DNA from 3 places in the Dryocola mayonis genome. Region 3 is predicted to be linked to each of the others. Evidence: predicted binding sites of a transcription regulator. Region 3 holds the regulator's gene; each other region holds the start of a gene.
What was found. The regulator LexA, encoded in region 3, represses DNA repair genes until DNA is damaged. The targets are predictions, from matches to a motif close to TNCTGTATGTACATACAGNA.

Region 1 (8,003 bases), 1.4 Mb from region 3:
GGACGCTATCCGCGCCATCGCCAAAGAAGTGCCGGAAGCCATCATTGGCGCGGGCACCGTGCTTAATCCTCAGCAGCTGGCCGAAGTGACCGAAGCCGGCGCGCAGTTTGCCATCAGCCCGGGCCTGACCGAGCCTTTGTTGAAAGCCGCGACCGAAGGCACTATCCCTCTGATTCCGGGCATCAGCACCGTTTCTGAACTGATGCTGGGCATGGATTACGGCCTGAAAGAGTTCAAATTCTTCCCGGCGGAAGCTAACGGCGGCACCAAAGCGCTGCAGGCCATCGCAGGGCCTTTCGCCAACGTGCGTTTCTGCCCGACCGGCGGCATCTCTCCGGCCAACTACCGCGATTACCTGGCGCTGAAAAGCGTGCTGTGCATCGGCGGTTCATGGCTGGTGCCGGCGGATGCGCTGGAAGCCGGCGATTACGACCGCATCACTAAGCTTGCTCGCGAAGCGGTTGAAGGCGCGAAAGCCTGATTCAGACTGGCCTTTGCGTAGGGCGGACGGCAACAGCGCCATCCGCCGAAGCCTCTCCCTTTCCGGGAGAGGTTTTTTAACCTTCTACCCGCACCGCCGCCGCAGCCTGAACCGCGCGCTCTACCGCATTTTCGATATCGCTGCCCGTTGCCAGCGCTACGCCCATCCGACGTTTGCCGCTGATTTCCGGCTTGCCGAACAAACGCACCTGCAAACCCGCACCTACCGCCGCATGGACATTGCCAAACTTCACGTTATCGCTGGTTAGCTCCGGCAAAATAACCGCGGATGCCGCCGGGCCGTACTGACGAATATCGCCAACCGGCAGGCCGAGGAAGGCGCGCACGTGGAGAGCAAACTCGGACATATCCTGCGAAATCAGCGTGACCATGCCGGTGTCATGGGGACGAGGGGAGACCTCGCTGAAAATCACTTCATCGCCGCAGACAAACAGCTCCACGCCAAACAGGCCGTAGCCGCCGAGGGCGACCACAACTTTCTGCGCGATGTCTTTCGCGCGCGCAAGGGCCAGCTCGCTCATTTGCTGCGGCTGCCATGACTCGCGATAGTCGCCGTCTTCCTGGCGATGGCCAATCGGCGCGCAGAAATGAACGCCGTCCACGGCGCTGATGGTCAGCAGGGTAATTTCAAAATCGAAGTTAACCACCCCTTCGACGATAACTTTGCCTTTGCCGGCGCGTCCGCCTTGCTGCGCATATTCCCAGGCTTTCGCCAGCTGTTCGCGGGTACGCACGAAGCTCTGGCCTTTGCCGGAGGAGCTCATCACCGGCTTAACGATGCAGGGCAGGCCAATCTCTTGCGCCGCCTGCAGGAAATCAGCTTCAGCGTCGGCGAAGCGGTAGCCTGAGGTGGGAAGAGACAGCTCTTCGGCAGCCAGACGGCGAATGCCTTCGCGGTTCATGGTGAGTTTCGTTGCCCGGGCGCACGGCACGACGTGCTGGCCCTGCTGCTCAAGCTCGATCAGCATATCGGTGGCGATAGCCTCGATTTCGGGAACGATAAAATCAGGTTTCTCCGCCAGCACCAGCGCTTTTAGCTCCGCTGCGTCAAGCATATTGATGACGTGGCTGCGGTGCGCCACGTGCATCGCCGGCGCATCCGCATAGCGGTCGACCGCGATGACTTCCAGCCCCAGACGCTGGCATTCAATGGCGACTTCTTTTCCTAATTCCCCCGAGCCTAACAGCATAACGCGCGTGGCCGCTGGACGCAGGGCCGTTCCCAACATTGACATAATCCGCCTACCCGATGTGATAAAATAAACGGCCGCAGTATATACGAAAACGTTTGCGTACGCAGCGTCTTTCCCGCTTGCGGAGCAGGGGAAATGGACTTATACTGTATAAATACACAGTTAAACGGAGCTGCAAATATGGCGGTTGAAATTAAATACGTTGTGGTGCGAGAGGGGCAGGAAAAAATGTCTTTTGCCAGTAAAAAAGATGCGGATGCCTATGACAAAATGCTCGACCTGGCCGAGGTGTTAGGCGACTGGCTGCAGCAAAGCCCGGTCGCCTTCGAAGAAGGCCAAAGCGACGTGCTGGCGATGTGGCTGGCCGAAAACAAAGACGCGCTCTCTACGGTATTAAAAAGCGGTAAACTACCGCAAGCCGCGGCGGACAGCGCTGAACAGGCGTCGGCTGAAGATAACGTTACCGAGCATCCCGGCCGTAAACGCACTAAGGCGGCGTAGGTTCGCTTAGACGCTTGCGCAATACCGGTTTTGTACCAGGCTTTTTCTGATAACCAGGCATCAGGAGAGCCTTATGAACAAAATCGGTATTGTGCTGTGTACGGCCTGTTTTCTCACCAGCTTTCTCGCCTGCGCGGCGGAGTCTAACAAGGTTAAGTTTCCCCGCTGCGAAGGGCTGGATGCGGATGCCGTTGGCGATAGCGTGAAGAACGACTATCAACAAAACCGCATCGTGCGCTGGCCGAAGGAGCGCGAAAAGCTGGGCCAGGCCGACCCCGTCGTTTGGGTGAACAGCAAAGAGATCACCGGCAAAAACGGCCAGTGGAAGGTGCCGCTTACGGTGCGCGGCATGAACAGGGATATCCATTACACCGTGGTGGTGGATTGCAAAGCCGGAACCGCGGATTACCAGTCCTGATCTTCCCGCCGGGTTTTGCCCGGCGTGGTTATTTTCTCATCTTTAGTCTTATCAGACAGTTCTTGACGCCCGTTTGCTTACTCTCAGTCAGTTAAGCGATAACCCAAGGGGTGTCTCATGAGTAATTGGTTACAACAGATCCAGTCCATGCTGGGCCAGACCGGCCTTCCCGGCCCGCAAACGCAGCAAAACGGCGCGTCCGGCGCGGATCAGGGGCTCAGCAAACTGCTGGTGCCCGGCGCGTTAGGCGGCCTTGCCGGCCTGCTGCTGGCGAACAAATCTTCCCGCAAATTATTAACCAGGTACGGCACCAGCGCGCTGCTGGTGGGCGGCGGAGCCGTCGCCGGCAGCGTTTTATGGAATAAATATAAAGATCGTATCCGCCAGACGCATCAGGACGAGCCGCAGTTTGGGCAGCAGCAGTCGCCGGTGGACGTGCGCACCCGGCGCTTGATTATGGCGCTGGTGTTCGCCGCGAAAAGCGACGGCCACATCGATGACAAAGAGCGTCAGGCGATTGAACAGCAGCTGCGGGATGCCGATATCGAAGGGCCGGGGCGCACGCTGATTCAGGAAGCCATCGAAATGCCTCTCGATCCAAAACGCCTGGCGCAGGATGTAAAAAACGAGGAGGAAGCCCTCGAACTTTATTTCCTGAGCTGCGCGGCGATCGACGTCGATCATTTCATGGAGCGCAGCTATCTCAACGCCTTAGGCGATGAGCTGAAGATCCCGCAGGACGTGCGTGAAGGCATCGAGCAGGACCTCAAAAAACAGAAGCTAAGCCTGCCGGGTTAACCCCGGCTTTTTCCTCAAAAGCTCTCGTTGCGCTTGCAAGCCTGTCTGAATTTGCCACCCTTACAGGGTGTTAACTAAAAATGAATAATGACATGCCACCAAAAGCGCAAAAGATCCCCCACACCCTGCATAAGCATGGTGACACACGAATCGATAACTATTACTGGCTGCGTGACGACGACCGTGATAACCCGGATGTCCTCAACTATCTGCACGAAGAGAACGACTACGGGCAGCGGGTCATGGCCACTCAGCAGGCGCTTCAGGAGCGCCTGCTTAAAGAGATGGTCGATCGCATTCCCCAGCATGACGTTTCGGCGCCCTACACGCAAAACGGCTACCGCTACCGGCAGGTGTATGAGGCGGGCAACGAATACGCTATCTACCAGCGCCAGTCGGTGGTGCTGTCGGAATGGGACGAGTGGGATACCCTGCTCGATGCGAACCGACGCGCGGCCCACAGTGAGTTTTACACCATGGGCGGGATGGCGATTACGCTGGATAATACGATTATGGCGCTGGCGGAAGATTACCTGTCGCGCCGTCAGTACGGGCTGCGTTTTCGCAATCTTGAAACCGGGAACTGGTATCCCGAGGTGCTCAGCAACGTCTCAACCAGCTTTGTCTGGGCGAACGATTCCTCCACGCTTTACTACGTGCGTAAGCACCCTAAAACGCTGCTGCCTTACCAGGTGTGGCGTCATACAGTCGGGCATCCCTCAACGGATGACCAGCTGGTGTACGAAGAGAAAGACGATACCTTCTACGTCAGCGTGCATAAAACGACCTCGCAACACTACATTCTGATTTACCTCGGCAGCGCCACGACGAGCGAGGTGCTGCTGCTGGATGCGGAATTACTGGATGCGGAGCCGCAGGTTTTTGCGCCGCGCCGCAAAGATCACGAATACACCCTCGATCACTTCCAGCATAATTTTTATTTACGCTCTAACCGGGAAGGCAAAAACTTTGGTTTATATCGCAGCAAAGTCCGCGATGAAAACCAGTGGGAGGTGCTTATCCCCGCGCGTGAACACATCATGCTGGAAGGCTTTACGCTGTTCACCGACTGGCTGGTGGTTGAGGAGCGCCAGCGCGGCCTGACCAGCCTGCGGCAGATCAACCGCAAAACCCGCGAAGTAACCGGGATCGCGTTTGACGATCCGGCTTACGTCACCTGGCTTGGTTACAATCCGGAGCCTGAATCCTCGCGGCTGCGTTATGGCTACTCGTCCATGACCATGCCGGACACCCTGTTTGAGCTGGATATGAACACCGGCGAACGCCGCGTTCTTAAGCAAACCGAGGTTTCCGGCTTTGATTCCGCCGATTATCGCAGCGAACACCTTTGGGTGACCGCGCGTGACGGCGTGCAGGTGCCGGTTTCGCTGGTTTACCACCGCAAGCACTTCCAGCGCGGGAAAAATCCCCTGCTGGTTTACGGCTACGGTTCCTACGGCAGCAGCATGGATGCCGATTTCAGCAGCAGCCGTCTTAGCCTGTTGGACAGGGGATTTGTCTTTGCCATCGCCCACGTGCGCGGCGGCGGCGAACTGGGCCAACAGTGGTATGAAGACGGTAAATACCTTAAGAAGATGAACACCTTCAATGACTATCTTGACGTCTGCGATGCGCTTTTAAAGCAGGGCTATGGCGATCCGAACCTGCTGTATGGCATGGGCGGCAGCGCGGGCGGCATGCTGATGGGCGCGGTGATCAATATGCGTCCTGAATTGTTCCACGGCGTTATCGCGCAGGTGCCTTTCGTTGATGTGGTCACCACCATGCTCGATGAATCCATCCCGCTGACTACCGGCGAGTTTGAGGAGTGGGGGAACCCGGAGAACGAGGAGTATTACTTCTACATGAAGCAATACAGCCCCTACGATCGGGTTTGTGAACAGGTTTACCCGCATATGCTGGTCACCACGGGCCTGCATGATTCCCAGGTGCAGTACTGGGAGCCCGCAAAATGGGTGGCCAAACTGCGCGATACCAAGCGGGACGACAACCTGCTGCTGCTGTGTACCGATATGGATTCCGGGCACGGCGGGAAATCCGGGCGCTTTAAATCTTATGAAGGGGTGGCGCTGGAGTACGCCTTTTTGATTGCCCTGGCGCAGGGGACATTGCCAGGGCGGGCGGGGTAGCGTTATTTAGCTTCCAGATAGTGCTTTAGCGTCATGCGCAGATCCGGGGTAAGCTCCTTGATGTTATTTAACATCCAGCGCAGGTAGCCCGGATCGTCTTGCGCAATCTCTTCAATTTTTTTACCGCGGTATTTACCAAACATCATGGTGTTAACCAGCGCGGGCCGCCCGGTAATGGTAACCATCTGCTCCGGCGTCCAGCCTGATTCATCCATAATGCGAATCAGCAGGGCCGCGGTGATGTAGCAGTCGAAAAGGGCGCGGTGATGGTGCAGGCCTGCCGGCGTCTCTACGCTCAGCTTCAGGGATTTGTAGAGCGCCATATTGCTGTATTTGATGCCCGGCCATAAACGGCGGGCCAGCTTTACGGTACAAATCCACTCGCCGGGCATATCTGGCAGCATGCGGCTGTCGAAGCTGGCGTTGTGCGCAACGTAATAGGGGCTGCCGTGATAGCGGGGAATAACCTCTTCAATCCACGGCTTATTCGCCACCATCTCTTCGGTGATTTTGTGAATAGCCATCGCCTGATGGCCGATCGGGCGATCCGGACGAACCAGGTCGCTCATCGGGTTGACTATCTTTCCGTTTTCAATATCAACGGACGCCACCTCTACCACGCCGCCCTGCAGCCCGCAGGTTTCCGTATCTATAACGCGCAGCATAATTACTCCAGATTGCCATCGAGCGCTTACTCAAAACGCTAGCGTAAAGGAATGACCTCGCCATGCCAACCTTTCTCATCGCGCCGGCCGATGGTCAGCAGCTCGCCATGGTCGGCTCTGACCACCAGCTGGCCGTAAGCGTCCCAGCAGGCGCTGCGCCCGGCGGTGCGATATTGACCGCAAGAAAAAGCGTGGTTGGCGAGCAGCACCGGCAGCCGATATTTATGCGCCCAGCGCTGCAGATACATTTCGTCATGCTGATAGCTGATTTCATTGACGAACCTGCCGGTGGCATACAGATCGGCGCCCGAGTTCGCGGCGCTGTGCGGCCCGGTTTCTTCATCGCTTGCGGCATTCAGGCTAATCGCAATGCTGCGATGATGATGACTGACCAGCGGCGCAGTATTTTCCTGGCCTGCGATGTCGCTACGTCGCGGCCTGCAGCAGGCTACTCGCGAACCTTCCGGTAAAAAGCTAACGAAACCCGTGGCAACGGCTTTCCCCTTGCGCAGGGGCATGCCGACGATAATGGTCATCTGGTGGGCGATAGCCGCTTCCTGCAGCGGGCAAAGAAGGCTGTCGCTAAAGGGAAGGGCGAGGGAAGCGGCCTGTTCGAGGTCGTAGCCCGTTAGCGAAAGCTCGGGAAAAATAAGTAAATCAATCTGCTCGGCGGCGGCTCGATGAATAAAATCTAAATGGTGAGAGATATTGGCCCGGAGGTCTCCGGGACGGGCGCCATATTGCGCAGCGGCAACGTTCCATGCAGGCATCATTTCTTCCTTAATCAATCCACCTCAGCGGCCCATCCCGGGCCGTGACAGGCGAGCTGTACTCATGGTCAACTGAACGGTAAAAAGCTTAGCATCACTTTTGTAAGAATGATTAAGGAAAACGCAATTATTTTATCTTTGGCTCATAAGGCAGGCGGGACAGGTGAACAGAAGCCAGACGATGGGCAATTAATCTTTCACGGAACCAGTTTCGCAGATTTTCCGGCTGTTCACGTTCGACGACCTCGGCGATAACCGGCATGTTGTAGCGCTCTTTAAAGGGCCACGCCCGCGGCGGCGAGATCGACGTTTACTTTGTCCATTTCATCCTGGGGTAAGTCGGCGAGATTGTAGTTCATAGCGTCCTCCGTTTTTGTCACGGCAGAAGGTACTGCGTGATGAACCCGATGACAAGTTTTTACCTGCATTGATAGCCGTTCTCAATTCGACTTAGTTAACACTCGGCGTTATCCTTTCGCCGTCTCACATAATAAAAAGGAATAGTTGATATGGCTTTCACCCTCCCGCGTATCCTGGCCGCAGCAGCATTTTTCGCTGCGATCTCCGCTTCTCCTGTTGTTTTCGCACACGCGCATCTTAAAAACCAGTACCCGGCGGCGAACGCTGCGGTAACGGCTGCGCCGCAGGCCCTGACGCTCGATTTTTCTGAGGGGATCGAGCCAAATTTCAGCGGCGTGAAAATTACCGGTCCGCAAGAGGCGGCGGTAAAAACCGGGGCGGTTAAACGCAACGAGAAGAACAGCAAACAGCTTATCGTACCGCTGGAAGAGTCGCTCAGGCCGGGCGACTATCTGGTTGACTGGCACGTGGTGTCCGTTGACGGGCATAAAACCAAAGGGAACTATCGCTTCAGCGTGAAATAAAGCGAGATGCTCTCAACGCTGTATATCGCGCTGCGGTTTATCCATTTTGCCGCTTTGATGGTGCTGTTTGGCAGCACCGTTTGCAGCGTGCTGCTTGTGCCGCAGGCGTTTAAACCCGTACTG
Region 2 (8,003 bases), 2.0 Mb from region 3:
GCCGGCGAGGTGCACGAACACCACGAAGAGGCACATCCTGCCAACGTGGAGATTCGTAATAGTTAATATGCTACAGGGCGGTTAATCTCAGGGTTATCCGCCCCTTTTTCTTTACCGGACAATTGTTATGACGGCTGTACAAGAATACGTCCTGCTGCTGGATGAGCACCTGAACATTTCAGGCACCATGGAAAAGTCGCTTGTTCACACCAAAGCAACCCCTCTCCATCTGGCCTTCTCCTGCTACATTTTTAATGCCCGCAATGAGCTGCTGCTGACGCGCCGCGCCATTGGCAAAGTCGCCTGGCCGGGCGTCTGGACCAACTCGGCCTGCGGCCACCCGCTGCCGGACGAAGCCCTGCCCGACGCCGTAATACGCCGTTGCTATTACGAGCTGGGAATGAACATCGAAACGCCGACGCTGGTTGACGAGTCGTTTCGTTACTGCGCTACGGACGCCAGCGGCATTGTGGAAAATGAATACTGTCCGGTCTTTTTCGCCCGCGCCGCCTCCGGGCCGCTGCCGAATAAAACCGAGGTCATGGACTTCAGCTGGCTGCCCGTTGAGCAGGTGTTAGCCGGCGTTAACGCAATTCCCGCGGCCTATAGCCCGTGGATGGTCGCCCAGCTGCAACGGCCGCTGATTAAAGCGGCGCTGATAAAGCAAACGGCCCCGTAAAATTTCTCCGCTGCGAAACGGCCTGAATCTCCAGCCAATTCCTCCGGCGGCAGGTCGCAGCAAGCTAACTCCCGCTCCCGCTTCCTTGCGCTTAGTTGTTCTTTCACCAACACTTATCATTAACGTAAAGTGCCTTTACGGTTTTCAAACTTTACACATAAGTATTAACATATAGCGCAAATGTTCCAGATGGTTCGTCTGGACGCTCGCCCTTCTCACCTGATGAAAATTGCCCTGATGAAAATGACGCAACACGGAAAGTCCACGCTCCCCCTTTTACTGATCCCTGCCCTGACGCCATGGGCCGCGCCCGTTTTCGCCGCGGACACGCCAAAATCTGATGAACAGACGATGGTGGTCACGGCCACGCCCGGCGGCCTATCAGAGCTGGATACCCCGGCCGCCGTCAGCACGATCGACGGTGAGGATATGCGCCAGGCCGCGCCGCGCGTGAACCTTTCCGAGAGTCTCAACAGCGTGCCGGGGCTGCAGGTGCAAAACCGCCAGAACTATGCGCAGGATTTACAGCTGTCGGTGCGTGGGTTCGGCTCGCGCTCCACCTACGGCGTGCGCGGCGTGCGGATGTACGTGGACGGCATTCCCGCCACCATGCCGGACGGACAGGGGCAAACGTCCAATATTGATATCAACAGCGTCGAAAGCATCGAAGTGCTGCGCGGTCCGTTTTCGGCCTTATACGGCAACTCCTCCGGCGGCGTGGTAAACGTCAACACCACGACCGGCACTCAGCCGCCGACCCTTGAGGCAAGCACCTGGTACGGCAGCTTCGGCAGCTGGCGCAACAGCGTCAAAGCCACGGGCGCTACGGGCGACGGCACGCATGCCGGGGACGTGGATTATGCCGTTTCCGCCTCGCGCTTTACCACGCACGGCTATCGCGACCACAGCAGCGCCCAGAAAAACCTCGGCAACGCCAAACTCGGCGTGCGCCTCGACGACGCCAGCAAGCTGACCTTCCTGTTTAACAGCGTGGATATCGATGCCAACGATCCCGGCGGATTAACCGCAGATGAATGGCGCGACAACCCCACCCAGTCGCCGCGGGCGAACCAGTACGACACGCGTAAAACCACGAAGCAAACCCAGGCGGGCCTGCATTATGAACGCCAGCTTACGGCCAGCGACGACCTGAGCCTGATGGTTTACGCCGGCGAGCGCGAAACCACGCAGTACCAGTCGATCCCCGTCGGGCCACAGCTTAGCCCGACCCATCCGGGCGGCGTGATCCAGCTTTCACGCCACTACCAGGGCATCGACTCCCGCTGGACGCACCGCGGCAATCTGCTCTCCGTGCCGGTCAGCTTCACGACGGGTCTTGACTACGAAACCATGTCCGAAAAACGCAAAGGCTATGAGAACTTTGTGGTGGAAAACGGCGCCACCGTGCTGGGCGAAAAAGGCGACATTCGCCGCAACGAACGCAACCTAATGTGGAACGTCGATCCCTATCTGCAAACCGCGTGGCAGTTTACCGACAAACTTAGCCTGGACGCGGGCGTGCGCTTTAGCTCGGTTTACTTCGACTCCAACGACTACTACATTGCCGGCACGAACGGCGATGACAGCGGCGAAGCAAGCTATCACAAGTGGCTGCCGGCCGCCTCGCTGAAGTATGCGGTAACCGACGCGTGGAACCTTTACGCCTCGGCGGGACGCGGCTTTGAAACGCCGACCATCAACGAGCTTTCCTATCGCGACAACGGCCAGTCCGGGCTGAACTTCGGCCTGAAGCCTTCCACCAGCGACACGGTGGAAGTGGGCAGTAAAACCCGCATCGGCAACGGCCTGTTCACCGCCGCGGTATTCCAGACCGATACCGACGACGAGATCGTCACCGACCAGAGCAGCGGCGGACGCACGACCTATAAAAACGCCGGCGAAACCCGTCGTCGCGGCGTTGAGCTTTCCCTCGACCAGCAGTTCGCCTGGGACTGGCGCGTGAAAATGGCGTGGACCTATCTGGATGCGACCTACCGCACCAACGCCTGCGGCGAAGAGAGCTGCAAAGGCAACCGCATGCCGGGCATCGCCCGCAATATGGGCTACGCCGCGCTGGAATACGCGCCGGAGGAAGGTTTCTATGCCGGAGCCGACGTGCGCTACATGAGCGATATTCAGGCCGATGACGCGAACGACGCAACCGCGCCGACCTATACCGTCGCCTCGCTGAACAGCGGCTATAAATTGCGCATTCAGCAAAGCTGGCTGCTGGACGTCTGGGGACGCGTGGATAACCTGTTCGACCGCAGCTATGTCGGTTCGGTCATCGTCAACGAAGGCAACGGCCGCTTCTTCGAGCCGGCTCCGGGCCGCAATTACGGCGTGGGCGTGAATTTGAGCTATACGTTCCAGTAGTCGTAGCCGTTGTGGCGGTGGATAAGCGCGCATACGCTTATCCACCCTGCAGCGCCTGGATGCGATAAGCCTATCCCGCAGCGCCCGTCATCTGCACGCTTAGCCACCGATAAATCACCGCCACCACATAGTGCTGCTGTTCGGCGCCAAGAGCCGTTCCCGCCGGGATATTGTGCCACTTAGCAAGGCAGCCGCGACAGCAGGTGGCGGTGGCGTGCTGGGCGATAAACACCGGATGGCCGCGCATCGGCGTTTGTTTCCCGTCGTTTTTGGGCTCGGCGGGGGCAAGCCTTTTTGCGATAAAATCTTCCGCATGGCGGGTAATAATTTCCGGGCCTTTATCGATGCAATACTGCCGCTCCTTCGGGCCAAGGCGGAAACGCATACGAAACGAGGAGCGCGCCAGGCGCTGGAAAACAGGATCAAGATTGGTCACAGGACACTTCTGGCTGGTTTTAGACGAAAACATATTCTCCCCCCTTTTGCGCACATAGCAAGCAGAGCGCCTAAAAGTGACATTGTCACCAATATGCGATTTGCCCTTTTCTTCCCGTATCCGCAGACCCCTGATAAAACGTTACTGCTGCACTGCAGATATATTTTCATTCTTTTCAACTAATTGTAAGAATTTTCCCGCAAGCGGCTTGATCGCCTCCTGGGTTCAACGATACTGTATATAAACACAGTAAATTGTGAGAATCCATGCTTAACCCAACTCTCGCGCAGAAGTTGAAAGCCCTGCGATTCTCCCGCGGTTCAGTGAAGGATGACAAATGGCCAGCATGGGTTCATATGGTAATACCGCGCAGGATTACATTGAGAAAGGCATCGATCTCAACGAGCTTTGCATCGCTCATCCTGCCGCAACCTATTTTGTCATGGCGACGGGCATGTCCATGGTTGACGCCGGTATTTACGAAGGCTCGCTGCTGGTGGTGGACCGAAGCCTGCAAGCGCAACACGGCGATATCGTCATCGTGTCCCTTGCCGGCGAGTACAAGGTGAAACGGCTGTGCACCCGCCCCTTCGTTCAGCTGCTTGCGCTTAATCCGGCGTTTCCCGCCGTCGTGCTGCGCGAAGGCGGCGACGAGCTGGAGATTTTTGGCGTGGTGACCTTCAGCATTAATGGCCTGCGGTAATGTTTGCCCTGGTCGATGTGAACTCGTTCTACGCAAGCGTCGAGACGGTATTCCGTCCTGATTTAAAAGGACGCCCAATTGTCGTGCTGAGCAACAACGACGGCTGCGTGATCGCCAGAAACAGCGAGGCAAAAGCGCTCAACATCCCCATGGGCGTTCCGTATTTCAAAATGCGCGCCCTGTTTGAACAAAATAACGTGGTTATCTTCAGCAGCAATTACGCCCTGTATGCGGATATGTCCCAGCGGGTGATGACGATTCTGGAAGCCATGGCGCCGTCCGTTGAGGTCTATTCCATCGACGAAGCCTTCATTAACCTTCAGGGTCTTAACCGCGGCCGGGATCTGGAAGCCTTCGGGCGCGAGGTAAGAGCAAGGGTTCTTCAGTGGACGGGCCTCACGGTCGGCGTCGGTATCGGGCCGACAAAAACCCTGGCCAAGCTTGCAAATTATGCGGCAAAAAAATGGACGCAAACCGGCGGCGTGGTCGATCTGTCGCTCGTCGCACGGCAACGCAGGCTGATGAACCTGGTAGACGTCGGTAACGTATGGGGAATCGGGCGGAAGCTTTCGCAAAGGCTAAAAGGGATGGGCATTGAGACGGCCCTGCAGCTTGCCGATGCCCCGACCGCGTTAATCAGAAAGCACTTCAGCGTGGTGCTGGAACGCACCGTGCGGGAGCTGCGCGGGGAATCCTGCTTCGGGTCAGACGAGCCCGCGTCTGCGAAACAGCAGATCGTCTGTTCGCGCTCCTTTGCCGACAAAGTGAGCGAATACGATCCGATACGGGAAGCCATTTGCAACCATGCCGCACGCGCCGCAGAGAAACTGCGCGGGGAGAATCAGTACTGCCGCCACGTTTGCGCATTCGTTAAAACCAGCCCCTATAGCCACGGCGCAAGCTACTACGGCCAAACGGCGGGCATTCATATCCCCATTCCAACCCAGGACAGTCGCGATATTGTAGCCGCCGCAACCCGCTGTCTGGATGTGATATGGAAAGAGGGCTACAGGTTTCAAAAATGCGGCGTGATGCTCGGCGATTTTTACAGCGAGGGGATCGCGCAGCCTGACTTCTTTGACGACTACCAGCCGCGCGCCAACAGCAGCCAGCTGATGGCGGTGATGGATTACATCAACCAGAGCGGAAAAGGCCGGATCTGGCTTGGCGGCCAGGTCGTGCAAAAAAGCTGGCAAATGAAACGCCAGATGCTTTCTCCCGCCTACACCACCCGCTTTAGCGATCTGTTACGCGTTAAGATTCAATAACTAACAGCCGGTTAGCGGTTCAGAACGGATCCCGCGACCTCCCGTAAGTGAACGCCTTTCATCTCAGGATTCGGACGACAGGAATAACCCCAGCGCCAGCGCCGTCTATTATTAAATGTTCGTTATAAAAATTTGCGCGGTGCGCAGCGGAAAGCGTCCGCATTTTGACTGGTTTAACTTTCAGAATACTGGAGGCCTGGTATGAGCAACCTGGGCAACAAAGCGAATAAAAGCCGCCTGCAAGAGACGGGCGGCAGCACGAACGGTAATAACAACGCGCAGGATGCTGAACAGCATCCCCTTAGCCTGACGAGGCGGGAGCTGGTGAAAGCCGGTGCGGCAACGGCGGCCGTGGCGGCTATGCCTCACGCCCCCGCTTTCGCCGGCGAGACGCCCGTTACGCCGCCTGAAATGGTCCGCCTGACGCTGAAAGTAAACGGCGAGGAGAGGCAGCTGGAAGTCGATACGCGCACCACGCTGCTGGATGCGCTACGCGAGAATCTGCATCTTACCGGGACCAAAAAAGGGTGCGACCACGGCCAGTGCGGCGCCTGTACCGTTATCCTGGACGGCCGCCGCATCAACTCATGCCTGACGCTTGCGGTAATGCATCAGGATGCCGACATCACCACTATCGAAGGCCTTGGTACGCCGGACAGGCTGCACCCCATGCAGGCCGCGTTTGTAAAACATGACGGCTACCAGTGCGGCTACTGCACGCCGGGGCAAATCTGCTCCTCCGTAGCCGTGCTTGAAGAAATTGAAGCGGGCATTCCAAGCTATGTCACCCTCGATCTGGTGTCGCCCCCGCAGGCCACGGCGGATGAAATACGTGAGCGCATGAGCGGCAATATCTGCCGCTGCGGAGCCTACTCCAACATTCTTGCCGCCATTGAAGACGCAGCCGGGGAGCAGAAATCATGAAAGCCTTTACCTACGAACGCGTGAAAAAGCCTGCCGAGGCGGCGGCAAGCGCCCGACGTACACCCGGCGCGAAATTTATCGCGGGCGGCACCAATCTTCTCGATCTGATGAAGCTTGAGATAGAAGCCCCCGCCCATCTGATCGACGTTAACGGCCTGGCGCTGGATAAAATTGAGCCGGCCGACGACGGAGGGCTGCGGATCGGCGCGCTGGTGCGTAACACCGATCTGGCCGCCGACCCGCGGATACGCCGCGACTACGCCGTGCTTTCGCGGGCGCTGCTTGCCGGCGCTTCGGGCCAGCTGCGTAATAAGGCGACCACCGCCGGCAACCTGCTCCAGCGCACGCGCTGTCCCTACTTTTACGATACTAATCAGCCCTGCAACAAGCGTCTTCCCGGCAGCGGCTGCGCGGCGCTGGAGGGGTTCAGCCGGCAGCATGCGGTGGTAGGCGCAAGCAAAGCCTGTATCGCCACCCATCCCAGCGATATGGCTGTCGCCATGCGCCTGCTCGACGCCGTTGTGGAGACGGTTAATCCGGACGGGAAAGCGCGCGCAATTCCTGTCGCCGATTTCTACCTCGCGCCGGGCAACACGCCCCATCTCGAAACCGCTCTGTCGCCGGGCGAACTGATTACCGCCGTCACCCTGCCTCCTCCTTCAGGCGGCACGCATATTTATCGCAAAGTACGCGATCGCGCCTCTTACGCCTTCGCCCTGGTTTCCGTCGCCGCCATCGTGCAGCCAGACGGGAGCGGCCGCGTGGCGCTGGGCGGCGTGGCGCACAAGCCGTGGCGGCTTAACGAGGCCGATGCGCAACTGACCCAAGGCGCCCAGGCGGTTTATGAGCGGCTGTTCGCAGATGCTCATCCAACCCGGGAAAACGAATACAAGCTGCTGCTGGCGAAGCGTACGCTCGCCTCTGTGCTGACCGAAGCGAGGGCCTAAGGCGATGAAATTTGATAATCCCGCAAAAGACAATCCAATCGACAGGCTCAGGGTCGTCGGCCATCCTCACGATCGTATTGACGGGCCGCTAAAGACCACGGGAACCGCCCACTATGCCTATGAATGGCATGACGAGGCGCCCGACGCGGCCTATGGCTACATACTCGGTTCGGCCATCGCTAAGGGCCGCATCAGCTCCATTGACCTGCAGGCCGCCCGCAAGGCGCCCGGCGTGCTTGCCATCGTCACCGCCGATAACGCCGGTCCGCTCGGCAAAGGGGAAAAGAACACCGCGATCCTTTTGGGCGGCCCGGAAATTGAACACTACCATCAGGCTATCGCCGTGGTCGTCGCGGAAACTTTCGAACAGGGCCCTGCGCGGCGGCGGCGCTGATTCAGGTCGATTATCACCGTGAACACGGCTCATACGATCTTGCCCGGGAAAAACCCAGCGTCACCACGCCGCCTGAAAGCACCCCGGACAAATCGACGGGCGATTTCGCCAGCGCCTTCCGGGCGTCTGCGGTGCGGCTTGATGCCGTCTACACCACGCCCGACCAGAGCCACATGGCCATGGAGCCCCATGCCTCAATGGCCGTCTGGGAAGGAGATAAGCTGACCGTCTGGACCTCGAATCAGATGATTGACTGGTGCCGCAAAGATCTGGCGG
Region 3 (8,003 bases):
GGAACTGGGCGTTGACTACGGCCACACCAACATTCCTGACGACTACTACCTGCAGCCTGGCGCGTCTAAAGACGGCTGGATGGGTACTATCGAACATACCCAGAGCATGCTGAAAGGCTACAACAAGTTTGTTGTTCAGTACGCAACCGACTCCATGACCTCGCAGGGCAAAGGCCAGGCGCAAGGCGGCAGCGTAAACAACGACGGCCACATGATTCGCGTTATCGATCATGGCGCCGTTACCCTGGCCGACCGCTGGGATCTGATGTACGTCGGTATGTACCAGAACCTGGATATGGATGATAACCAGGGGACCGAATGGTACACCGTGGGCGTGCGTCCAATGTTCAAATGGACGCCAATCATGAGCACCCTGCTGGAAGTCGGTTACGACAACGTTAAGTCCCAGGAAACTGGCGATCGCAACGGCCAGTACAAAATTACCCTGGCACAACAATGGCAGGCAGGCGACAGCATCTGGTCCCGTCCGGCGCTGCGCGTCTTCGCAACCTACGCCAAGTGGGATGAGAAATGGGGCTATGCGAAAGACGGTAACGGCAACGCAACCCGCTTCGCAATCGCCGACTCTTCCGGTAACGGTAACTTCTCTACCAGCCGCGGCGACGACGATGAGTTCACCTTCGGCGCCCAGATGGAAATCTGGTGGTAATCACGCTCTGATCTGATGTGTTGAACATGAGGGGTTCGCTACCGAACCCCTCGTTATTACCCTTGTATGCCTAAATCCGTTTCAGGTGGAACGCGCTATTGCCTGGCTACCGTCCACCGTCTCCAGTTCGAGGTTTATAACAATGAAAATGAAAAAAAGTCTCCTCGCGCTCTGCTTATCCGCAGGGTTGCTCGCAGCAGTGCCCGGCATCAGCCTGGCTGACGTGAATATCGTGCCGCAGGACCTCAGCGCTGCGCCGGCCATTCCGGCCTCGACGCTCCAACAGCTGCAGTGGACGCCGGTCAGCCAGAATAAAGTTCATACCACAAACCTTGCGACCGGCGGACAGTCGGTGAACGCAGGTGAAATTACCGGCCCGGTGGCGGCTTATAGCGTTCCGGCTAATATTGGCGAACTGACGATTACCCTCACAAGCCAGGTCGAGCAAAATACGGTCTTCGCGCCGAACGTTTTAGTTCTCGATCAGAACCTCAAGCCGGCGGCGTACTTCCCCAGCAGCTTCTTCACCTACCAGGAGCCCGGCGTCATGTCGGATAACCGTCTGGAAGGAACATTTAAGCTAACGCCTGCGCTGGGACAGCAAAAACTCTATTTACTGGTCTTCACCACCAGTAAAGACACGCAACAGACCACCACGATGGTCGATCCAGCCAAGGCGTACGCCAAAGGAAACGGTAATGCGATCCCTGACATTCCCGATCCGATTGCCACCCATGGCACAACGGGCACGCTGAAACTGCGCGCTTCGACCTCGTCCGGCTCCAGCATTTTAGTCGGCCCGCTCTTTGGCTCTTCAGGTCCGGACCCGGTTACCGTGGGCAACACCGCCGCTCCGGCAACGGCCTATGCCGCTCCGGCACCGGCTGCTACCTACGCGGCGCCGGCCGCCGCGCCGGCCGAGAAAAGCGAACCTATTCTGAACGACACGGAAAGCTACTATAACCAGGCCATCAAGCAAGCCGTGGATAAAGGGGATGTCGATAAGGCCCTGAAACTGCTGAATGAAGCCGAGCGTCTGGGTTCTACCTCCGCCCGTAAAACTTTTATCAGCAGTGTAAAAGGCAAGGGGTGACAGTTTCCCCACAGTGCTGATGCTTGTAAGATTGGTGCGCCCTCGTGGTGCACCCTTTTTTTATTCACGCCCCGCTATGTTGCGCCATTGTTGCGCTTTGCCTGCCACGTTGTACCCATTCTGCGTTACAATGACCCTAAGTTATGTATCGGAGAATTCCCCATGCCTGAGGCGCTATCGCAACTGCGCGCCCTGAGTTTCTTCGCTGAAATCCCTGATGGGTTAAGCGCCGCTTTTCTCGACTGGCTTTTGCTTGAAGACTCAATGACGAAGCGCTTTGAACAGCACTGCTCGCGGGTCACGGTCGACATCCTACGCGAAGGCTTTGTGGCCGCTAACGAGCAGCTGCCCGAAGCTGAGCTGCTTCCCCCGGCGCAGCGCTACTGGTTACGTGAAATAGTGTTATGCGGCGACGGCGTGCCCTGGCTTGTCGGCCGCACCGTCGTGCCTGAAACCACGCTCGACGGCCCCGAGTTGGCTTTACAGAAGCTGGGAACCACGCCGCTTGGGCGCTACCTTTTTAGTTCGTCTACCCTGACACGCGATTTTATTCAGATTGGCCGCAGCGCGGAGCTGTGGGGGCGTCGTTCCCGCCTGAGACTGTCCGATAAGCCTTTGTTGCTCACGGAACTGTTTCTGCCCGCATCTCCGTTTTACGAAGAGGAAAAATAATGGAGTCGAGTCTGCCACAAGGAAAGTTCCAGGCGTATATGCGCCTGATGCGGCTGGATAAGCCTATCGGATCGCTTTTACTGCTCTGGCCGACGCTGTGGGCCCTGTGGCTGGCGACGCCCGGCGTGCCGCCGCTGAAGATTCTGGCGATATTTATCGCTGGCGTCTGGATGATGCGCGCCGCCGGCTGCGTGGTAAACGACTATGCCGATCGTAAATTCGACGGCCACGTAAAACGCACGGCCCACCGCCCTTTGCCAAGCGGAGCGGTAAACGAGAAAGAGGCCCGCGTTCTTTTTGTCCTGCTGGTGCTGCTCTCGTTCTTGCTGGTGCTGATGCTAAACACCATGACCATCCTGCTGTCGGTAGCGGCGCTTGCGCTGGCCTGGACGTATCCGTTTATGAAACGCTACACGCATCTGCCGCAGGTGGTGCTGGGCGCCGCGTTTGGCTGGTCCATTCCGATGGCGTTCGCGGCCGTAAGCGAAAGCGTGCCGCTAAGCTGCTGGCTGATGTTCCTTGCCAATATCTGCTGGGCGGTAGCCTATGACACCCAGTACGCCATGGTCGACAGGGATGACGACCTTAAGATCGGCATTAAATCCACCGCCATCCTCTTTGGCCGCTATGACAAGCTGATCATCGGTATTTTGCAGGTGGTGGTCATGGCGCTAATGGCGCTGATTGGCTGGTTGAACGGGCTGGGCGGGGCGTTTTATTGCGCCATCGGTCTTGCGGGCGCGCTGTTTATTTATCAACAAAGGCTGATCGCCGGCCGCGATCGCGACGCCTGCTTTAAAGCCTTCCTCAATAATAACTACGTTGGGCTGGTGCTGTTTATCGGCCTGGCATCAAGCTTAATGCGCTTTTGACGGCCATAAAAAAACAGGCGGGTTTCCCCGCCTGTTTTCTTTTACTCCACTGATTCCACCGCTATCTGCGTCGTCGCGCTTTCAATGGTCAGGCGCACGTCTGAGGTAATCAGATCCGCCAGCATCTGGTAGACCCTCATCGTCTCGGTTGGCTCTGCGTCACCGGTATCGCTGATATAGCCTTCATCGCGCAGCGTCAGCACCAGCGAGGTGAAGACCGCCTTGTCGAAGAACTCCGGCGCGTTGATGCCGTGCAGCATAGACAAACGCTGGGCCACGGTACGGCTCTCGCGTTCAAGCGTGCCGCGATTGATGGAGGGATTGGCGCTCAGCAGCCAGAAGGTGATGGCGTAACGCTGCAGCGTCTCGCGCACGCCCGCGGCCAAAAGCTGCAGGGTGCGGGAACGCGCTGGGTTAATCTGCACCTCTTCGCCGCTTACCGTCATCAGGCCCTGGCGCGCCATCTCGTTAATCAGCGCGTCGATTTCTGCGGCAAGCTCTTCTTTACCCCAGCGCAGGAACAGCTCCGCCTTCAGCATCGGATAAAGCACTTCCACCTGGCGCAGCAGTTCGGCGCGGTTGATATGGCGATGCTGGGTAATGATCGCCGCCAGCAGCGAAGGCAGCACCAGCATATGCATGATGTTGTTGCGGTAGTAGGTCATCAGCACGGCCTGCTCGCGCGGCAGGATGATGATGTCGCCGATGGTGTCTTTTTCCACTTCGAACTTATTCATCTGCAGCGCGTGCTCAATGAGCGCGTCTGCGTTCTGCTCCGGCGCGGTGGCATCCGGCGAATACGGCACATTGCGCAACAGGTTGAGATAACAGTCGAGCTGTTCCGTCAGCTGTTCGCGGGTCAGAGAACGCTGGCGCGAAGCCAGCAGCGCGGTGCAGCACAGGTTCATGGCGTTTGCCGCCCCTGCGTTGTTGATACGCACCATCAGCTCGGCGGCGATTTCATTCACCGTTGGCGTAAGCCACGCCGGACGCACGGCTTCGATGGGGTCGATAGCCTCGCGCCATTCCGGTACGCGCTGGTTAAGGAAGGTCATCAGCGGCATAGGTTCGCCGAAGTTAACATAGCCCTGTCCAAGGTTACGCAGCTTGCTTAAGCCCCGCAGCATCGACATAAAGCCTTCTTTCTCTTTAGTCGCCCCGCGCAGCTCTTTGGCGTAGGTGCCCACTTCCATTACGTGCTCGTAGCCGATGTAAATCGGCACCAGCGTAATCGGACGCGTGCCGCCGCGCAGCATCGCCTGGATAGTCATCGACAGCGTGCCGGTTTTTGGATCCAGCAAACGGCCGGTTCGCGAGCGTCCGCCTTCGACAAAATACTCCACGGAATAGCCGCGGCTGAACAGCTCGCCGAGGTACTCGCGGAATACGGTAGAGTAGAGCTTGCTGCCCTTAAAGGTGCGGCGAATAAAGAACGCGCCCAGGCGGCGGAAAATCGGGCCTGCCGGCCAGAAGTTCAGGTTAATGCCCGCGGCGATATGCGGCGGCACCAGCCCCTGGTGATACAGCACGTAGGACAGCAGCATGTAGTCCATATGGCTGCGGTGGCAGGGCACATAAACGATTTCATGGCCGTCGTGAGCCAGCTGGCGCACGCGTTCGGCGTTGTGCACGTTGATGCCCTGATACAGGCGGTTCCACGTCAGCCCCAGCACGCGATCCGTCAGACGAATAGCTTCGTAAGAGAAGTTCGCCGCAATCTCTTCCATTAGCGCAACGGCGTTCTGCTGGGCTTTTTCATGGGAGATTTTCTTGCTGCGCGCTTCGTCTTCCACGGCGCGGGCAATAGCCTTGGAGGCCAGAAGCTTGTTAAACAGATCCTGACGTACCGGCAGACGCGGGCCAATCGTGGCTAAACGCTGACGGGCAAAGTGCATACGCGCCACGCGGGCCAGTTTCTGCGCGATGCGCTTGTCGGTGCCGTGTTCGGTGGCCATTCTGCGCAAGGAGACGGGCGCGGAAAAACGCACGAAGCTGTCGCGGCCAAGCCAGGAAACCGCGAAGAATTTCTGTATGCCGTTCAGCATACGCAGCGGCGGGTTGATGTCGCCTTTTTCGCGTCCCGGAGAGCGGCCAAACATCACCGAAACCGGCACCATCTGCACATCCAGGTTTGGATTGCTGCGGTGCAGGTCGAGGTAGTCGTGGAAGAGTTTGATCGACTCTTCTTTCGGCGTGTAATAAGTGAAGACCCGCGGGCCGCTGTGGATAAAGACATAGCGCGGCAAAATCGCCCCGTCTATCTCCAGCGGTTCGAGCGGGTCGGGCAGATCGTGTGCAAGGCATTGCGCGCGCAGCGTCAACAGGTCCGCCTTAGAGTTATAAGGCAGAACGTACATAATAGGGCGTGTGGTATCCAGGCCCAGCTCGGCCTGCGGATCTGCCGGTATGGACTTGCTCTTTACCAGAACGCCTAATGGTAAATTAAGTAATTTGTAGTAAATTCTTGGCCAGCCTGACATAAACGATGTAAAGCCTCAGGTTAATAATGCAAATTCGCCGCAAGAATATCAGAAACTGCATAAGATTTCTGTGGCGTTGCGATTTTACCCATCATCCTTCAGATTGCCCGATCGCTGGCAGAAACGCGAAGGCTGCTGGGTGCTGATAAGCATTGACGCTTTTATTTTAAAAAGGTTTCCCGAAATGGCGAATAACACCGCTGGATTTACACGTATTATCAAAGCCGCCGGTTACTCCTGGAAAGGGCTGCGCGCCGCCTGGATTAACGAAGCCGCCTTCCGCCAGGAAGGCGTTGCCGCGGTTATCGCCATCGCCGTCGCCTGCGGGCTGGACGTTGACGCCATCACCCGCATTCTGCTTATCGGCTCCGTGGTGCTGGTCATGATTGTCGAAATTCTTAACAGCGCCATCGAAGCTTTGGTTGACCGCGTCGGTACGGATTACCACGAGCTTTCAGGCCGCGCGAAGGATATGGGCTCGGCCGCCGTGCTGATCGCCATTATCCTTGCCGTAGCCACCTGGGGCACGCTGCTGTGGCCACATTTGCGCTAATTTGCGAGAGCCATTCCGGATTATGATAAGTCCCTGGTTTTTTGCTCAATTTGTGGTTTCAAATTCACCTTTGACTGTATATACTCACAGCATAACTGTATAAACACCCAGGGGGCGGAATGAAAGCTTTAACTACCAGACAGCAAGAGGTGTTTGATCTTATTCGGGATCACATCAGCCAGACCGGCATGCCGCCGACGCGTGCCGAGATTGCTCAACGTCTGGGGTTCCGTTCTCCCAACGCTGCGGAAGAGCATCTCAAGGCGCTGGCCCGTAAAGGCGTTATCGAGATTGTTTCCGGCGCGTCCCGCGGCATTCGTCTTCTGGTTGAAGAAGAAACCGGTATTCCGCTGGTGGGCCGCGTAGCCGCCGGCGAGCCGCTGCTGGCGCAGCAGCATATCGAAGGCCATTATCAGGTTGACCCGTCGCTGTTTAAACCGAACGCGGACTTCCTGCTGCGCGTCAGCGGCATGTCCATGAAAGATATCGGTATTCTGGATGGCGATCTGCTGGCGGTGCATAAAACCCAGGACGTGCGTAACGGCCAGGTCGTGGTGGCGCGCATTGATGACGAGGTCACCGTAAAACGTCTGAAGCAGCAGGGCAACACCGTGCAGCTGCTGCCGGAAAACAGCGAGTTCGACCCTATCGTCGTCGATCTGCGCGAACAGAATTTCAGTATTGAAGGACTGGCCGTCGGCGTTATCCGCAACGGCGACTGGCTTTAATACCGCTTTAGCTTAGCGTCCCCGCATTTTGTGATGCGCGTTTGCCGCGCATCACCGTATTATCCCTCTTTCTTTTCTCGTCCCGGATTTCCCTATGCGTTTCTTCTCGACGACGGATAAAGCGCTCTGGCGCCTCGCGTTACCCATGATCTTCTCCAATATTACGGTTCCCCTGCTCGGGCTGGTGGATACCGCGGTTATTGGGCATCTGGACAGCCCCGTGTATCTCGGCGGCGTGGCGATTGGCGCAACGGCCACCAGCTTTCTCTTTATGCTGCTTCTGTTTTTACGCATGAGCACGACGGGCTTAACGGCTCAGGCTTTTGGGGCGAATAACCCCGCGGCGCTGGCCCGTGCTCTGGTACAGCCGTTACTGATGGCGCTGGCTGCCGGTATCGCCATTATCGTGCTGCGTTACCCGCTGATTACGCTTGCGCTAAATATCGTTGGCGGAAACGAGCAGGTGCTTGCGCAGGCGAGGCGTTTTCTTGAGATTCGCTGGCTGAGCGCGCCCGCCTCGCTGGCCAACCTCGCGCTGCTCGGCTGGCTGCTTGGCGTGCAGTATGCGCGCGCCCCCGTCATCCTGCTGATCGTCGGCAACGTGCTGAATATTTTGCTCGATCTGTGGCTGGTTATGGGCCTGCATATGAACGTGCAGGGCGCCGCGCTGGCAACGGCGATTGCGGAGTACGCTACCTTTATCATCGGCTTAATGATGGTGAAGAAAGTTCTGGTCATGCGGGGAATCGACTTCGCCATGCTGAAAAACGCCTGGCGCGGGAATATCCGCCGCCTGCTGGCGTTAAACAGAGACATTATGCTGCGTTCGCTGCTGCTGCAGCTCTGCTTTGCCTCGGTGACGATTTTCGGCGCTCGTTTGGGCAGCGAAGTGGTGGCGGTTAACGCCGTCTTAATGACGCTGCTGACCTTCACCG

Region 1: a site for LexA is predicted at 1,839-1,858, ahead of WLO32_RS12250 (YebG family protein). Genes of this name have one in related genera too.
Region 2: a site for LexA is predicted at 3,724-3,743, ahead of umuD (translesion error-prone DNA polymerase V autoproteolytic subunit). Genes of this name have one in related genera too.

The regions. Positions count from the first base shown of each region.
Region 1 is NZ_CP150452.1:2,523,447-2,531,449, reverse strand. Features, by position in the region: gene kdgA (bifunctional 4-hydroxy-2-oxoglutarate aldolase/2-dehydro-3-deoxy-phosphogluconate aldolase) at 1-481, shown strand, start outside; gene purT (formate-dependent phosphoribosylglycinamide formyltransferase) at 558-1,736, opposite strand; gene WLO32_RS12250 (YebG family protein) at 1,875-2,195, shown strand; gene yebF (protein YebF) at 2,269-2,613, shown strand; gene WLO32_RS12240 (tellurite resistance TerB family protein) at 2,731-3,411, shown strand; gene ptrB (oligopeptidase B) at 3,504-5,561, shown strand; gene exoX (exodeoxyribonuclease X) at 5,564-6,226, opposite strand; gene WLO32_RS12225 (carbon-nitrogen hydrolase family protein) at 6,265-6,999, opposite strand; partial or broken gene WLO32_RS12220 (DNA polymerase III subunit theta) at 7,124-7,355, opposite strand; gene yobA (CopC domain-containing protein YobA) at 7,506-7,880, shown strand; gene copD (copper homeostasis membrane protein CopD) at 7,887-8,003, shown strand, end outside.
Region 2 is NZ_CP150452.1:1,916,284-1,924,286, reverse strand. Features, by position in the region: gene ansP (L-asparagine permease) at 1-66, shown strand, start outside; gene idi (isopentenyl-diphosphate Delta-isomerase) at 128-679, shown strand; gene pqqU (TonB-dependent receptor PqqU) at 917-3,055, shown strand; gene WLO32_RS09345 (DUF4186 domain-containing protein) at 3,126-3,491, opposite strand; gene umuD (translesion error-prone DNA polymerase V autoproteolytic subunit) at 3,829-4,194, shown strand; gene umuC (translesion error-prone DNA polymerase V subunit UmuC) at 4,194-5,462, shown strand; gene paoA (aldehyde dehydrogenase iron-sulfur subunit PaoA) at 5,700-6,386, shown strand; gene WLO32_RS09325 (FAD binding domain-containing protein) at 6,383-7,333, shown strand; partial or broken gene paoC (aldehyde oxidoreductase molybdenum-binding subunit PaoC) at 7,338-8,003, shown strand, end outside.
Region 3 is NZ_CP150452.1:3,928,210-3,936,212, reverse strand. Features, by position in the region: gene WLO32_RS19045 (maltoporin) at 1-670, shown strand, start outside; gene malM (maltose operon protein MalM) at 813-1,763, shown strand; gene ubiC (chorismate lyase) at 1,926-2,435, shown strand; gene ubiA (4-hydroxybenzoate octaprenyltransferase) at 2,435-3,307, shown strand; gene plsB (glycerol-3-phosphate 1-O-acyltransferase PlsB) at 3,349-5,787, opposite strand; gene WLO32_RS19020 (diacylglycerol kinase) at 5,972-6,340, shown strand; gene lexA (transcriptional repressor LexA) at 6,460-7,068, shown strand; gene dinF (MATE family efflux transporter DinF) at 7,163-8,003, shown strand, end outside.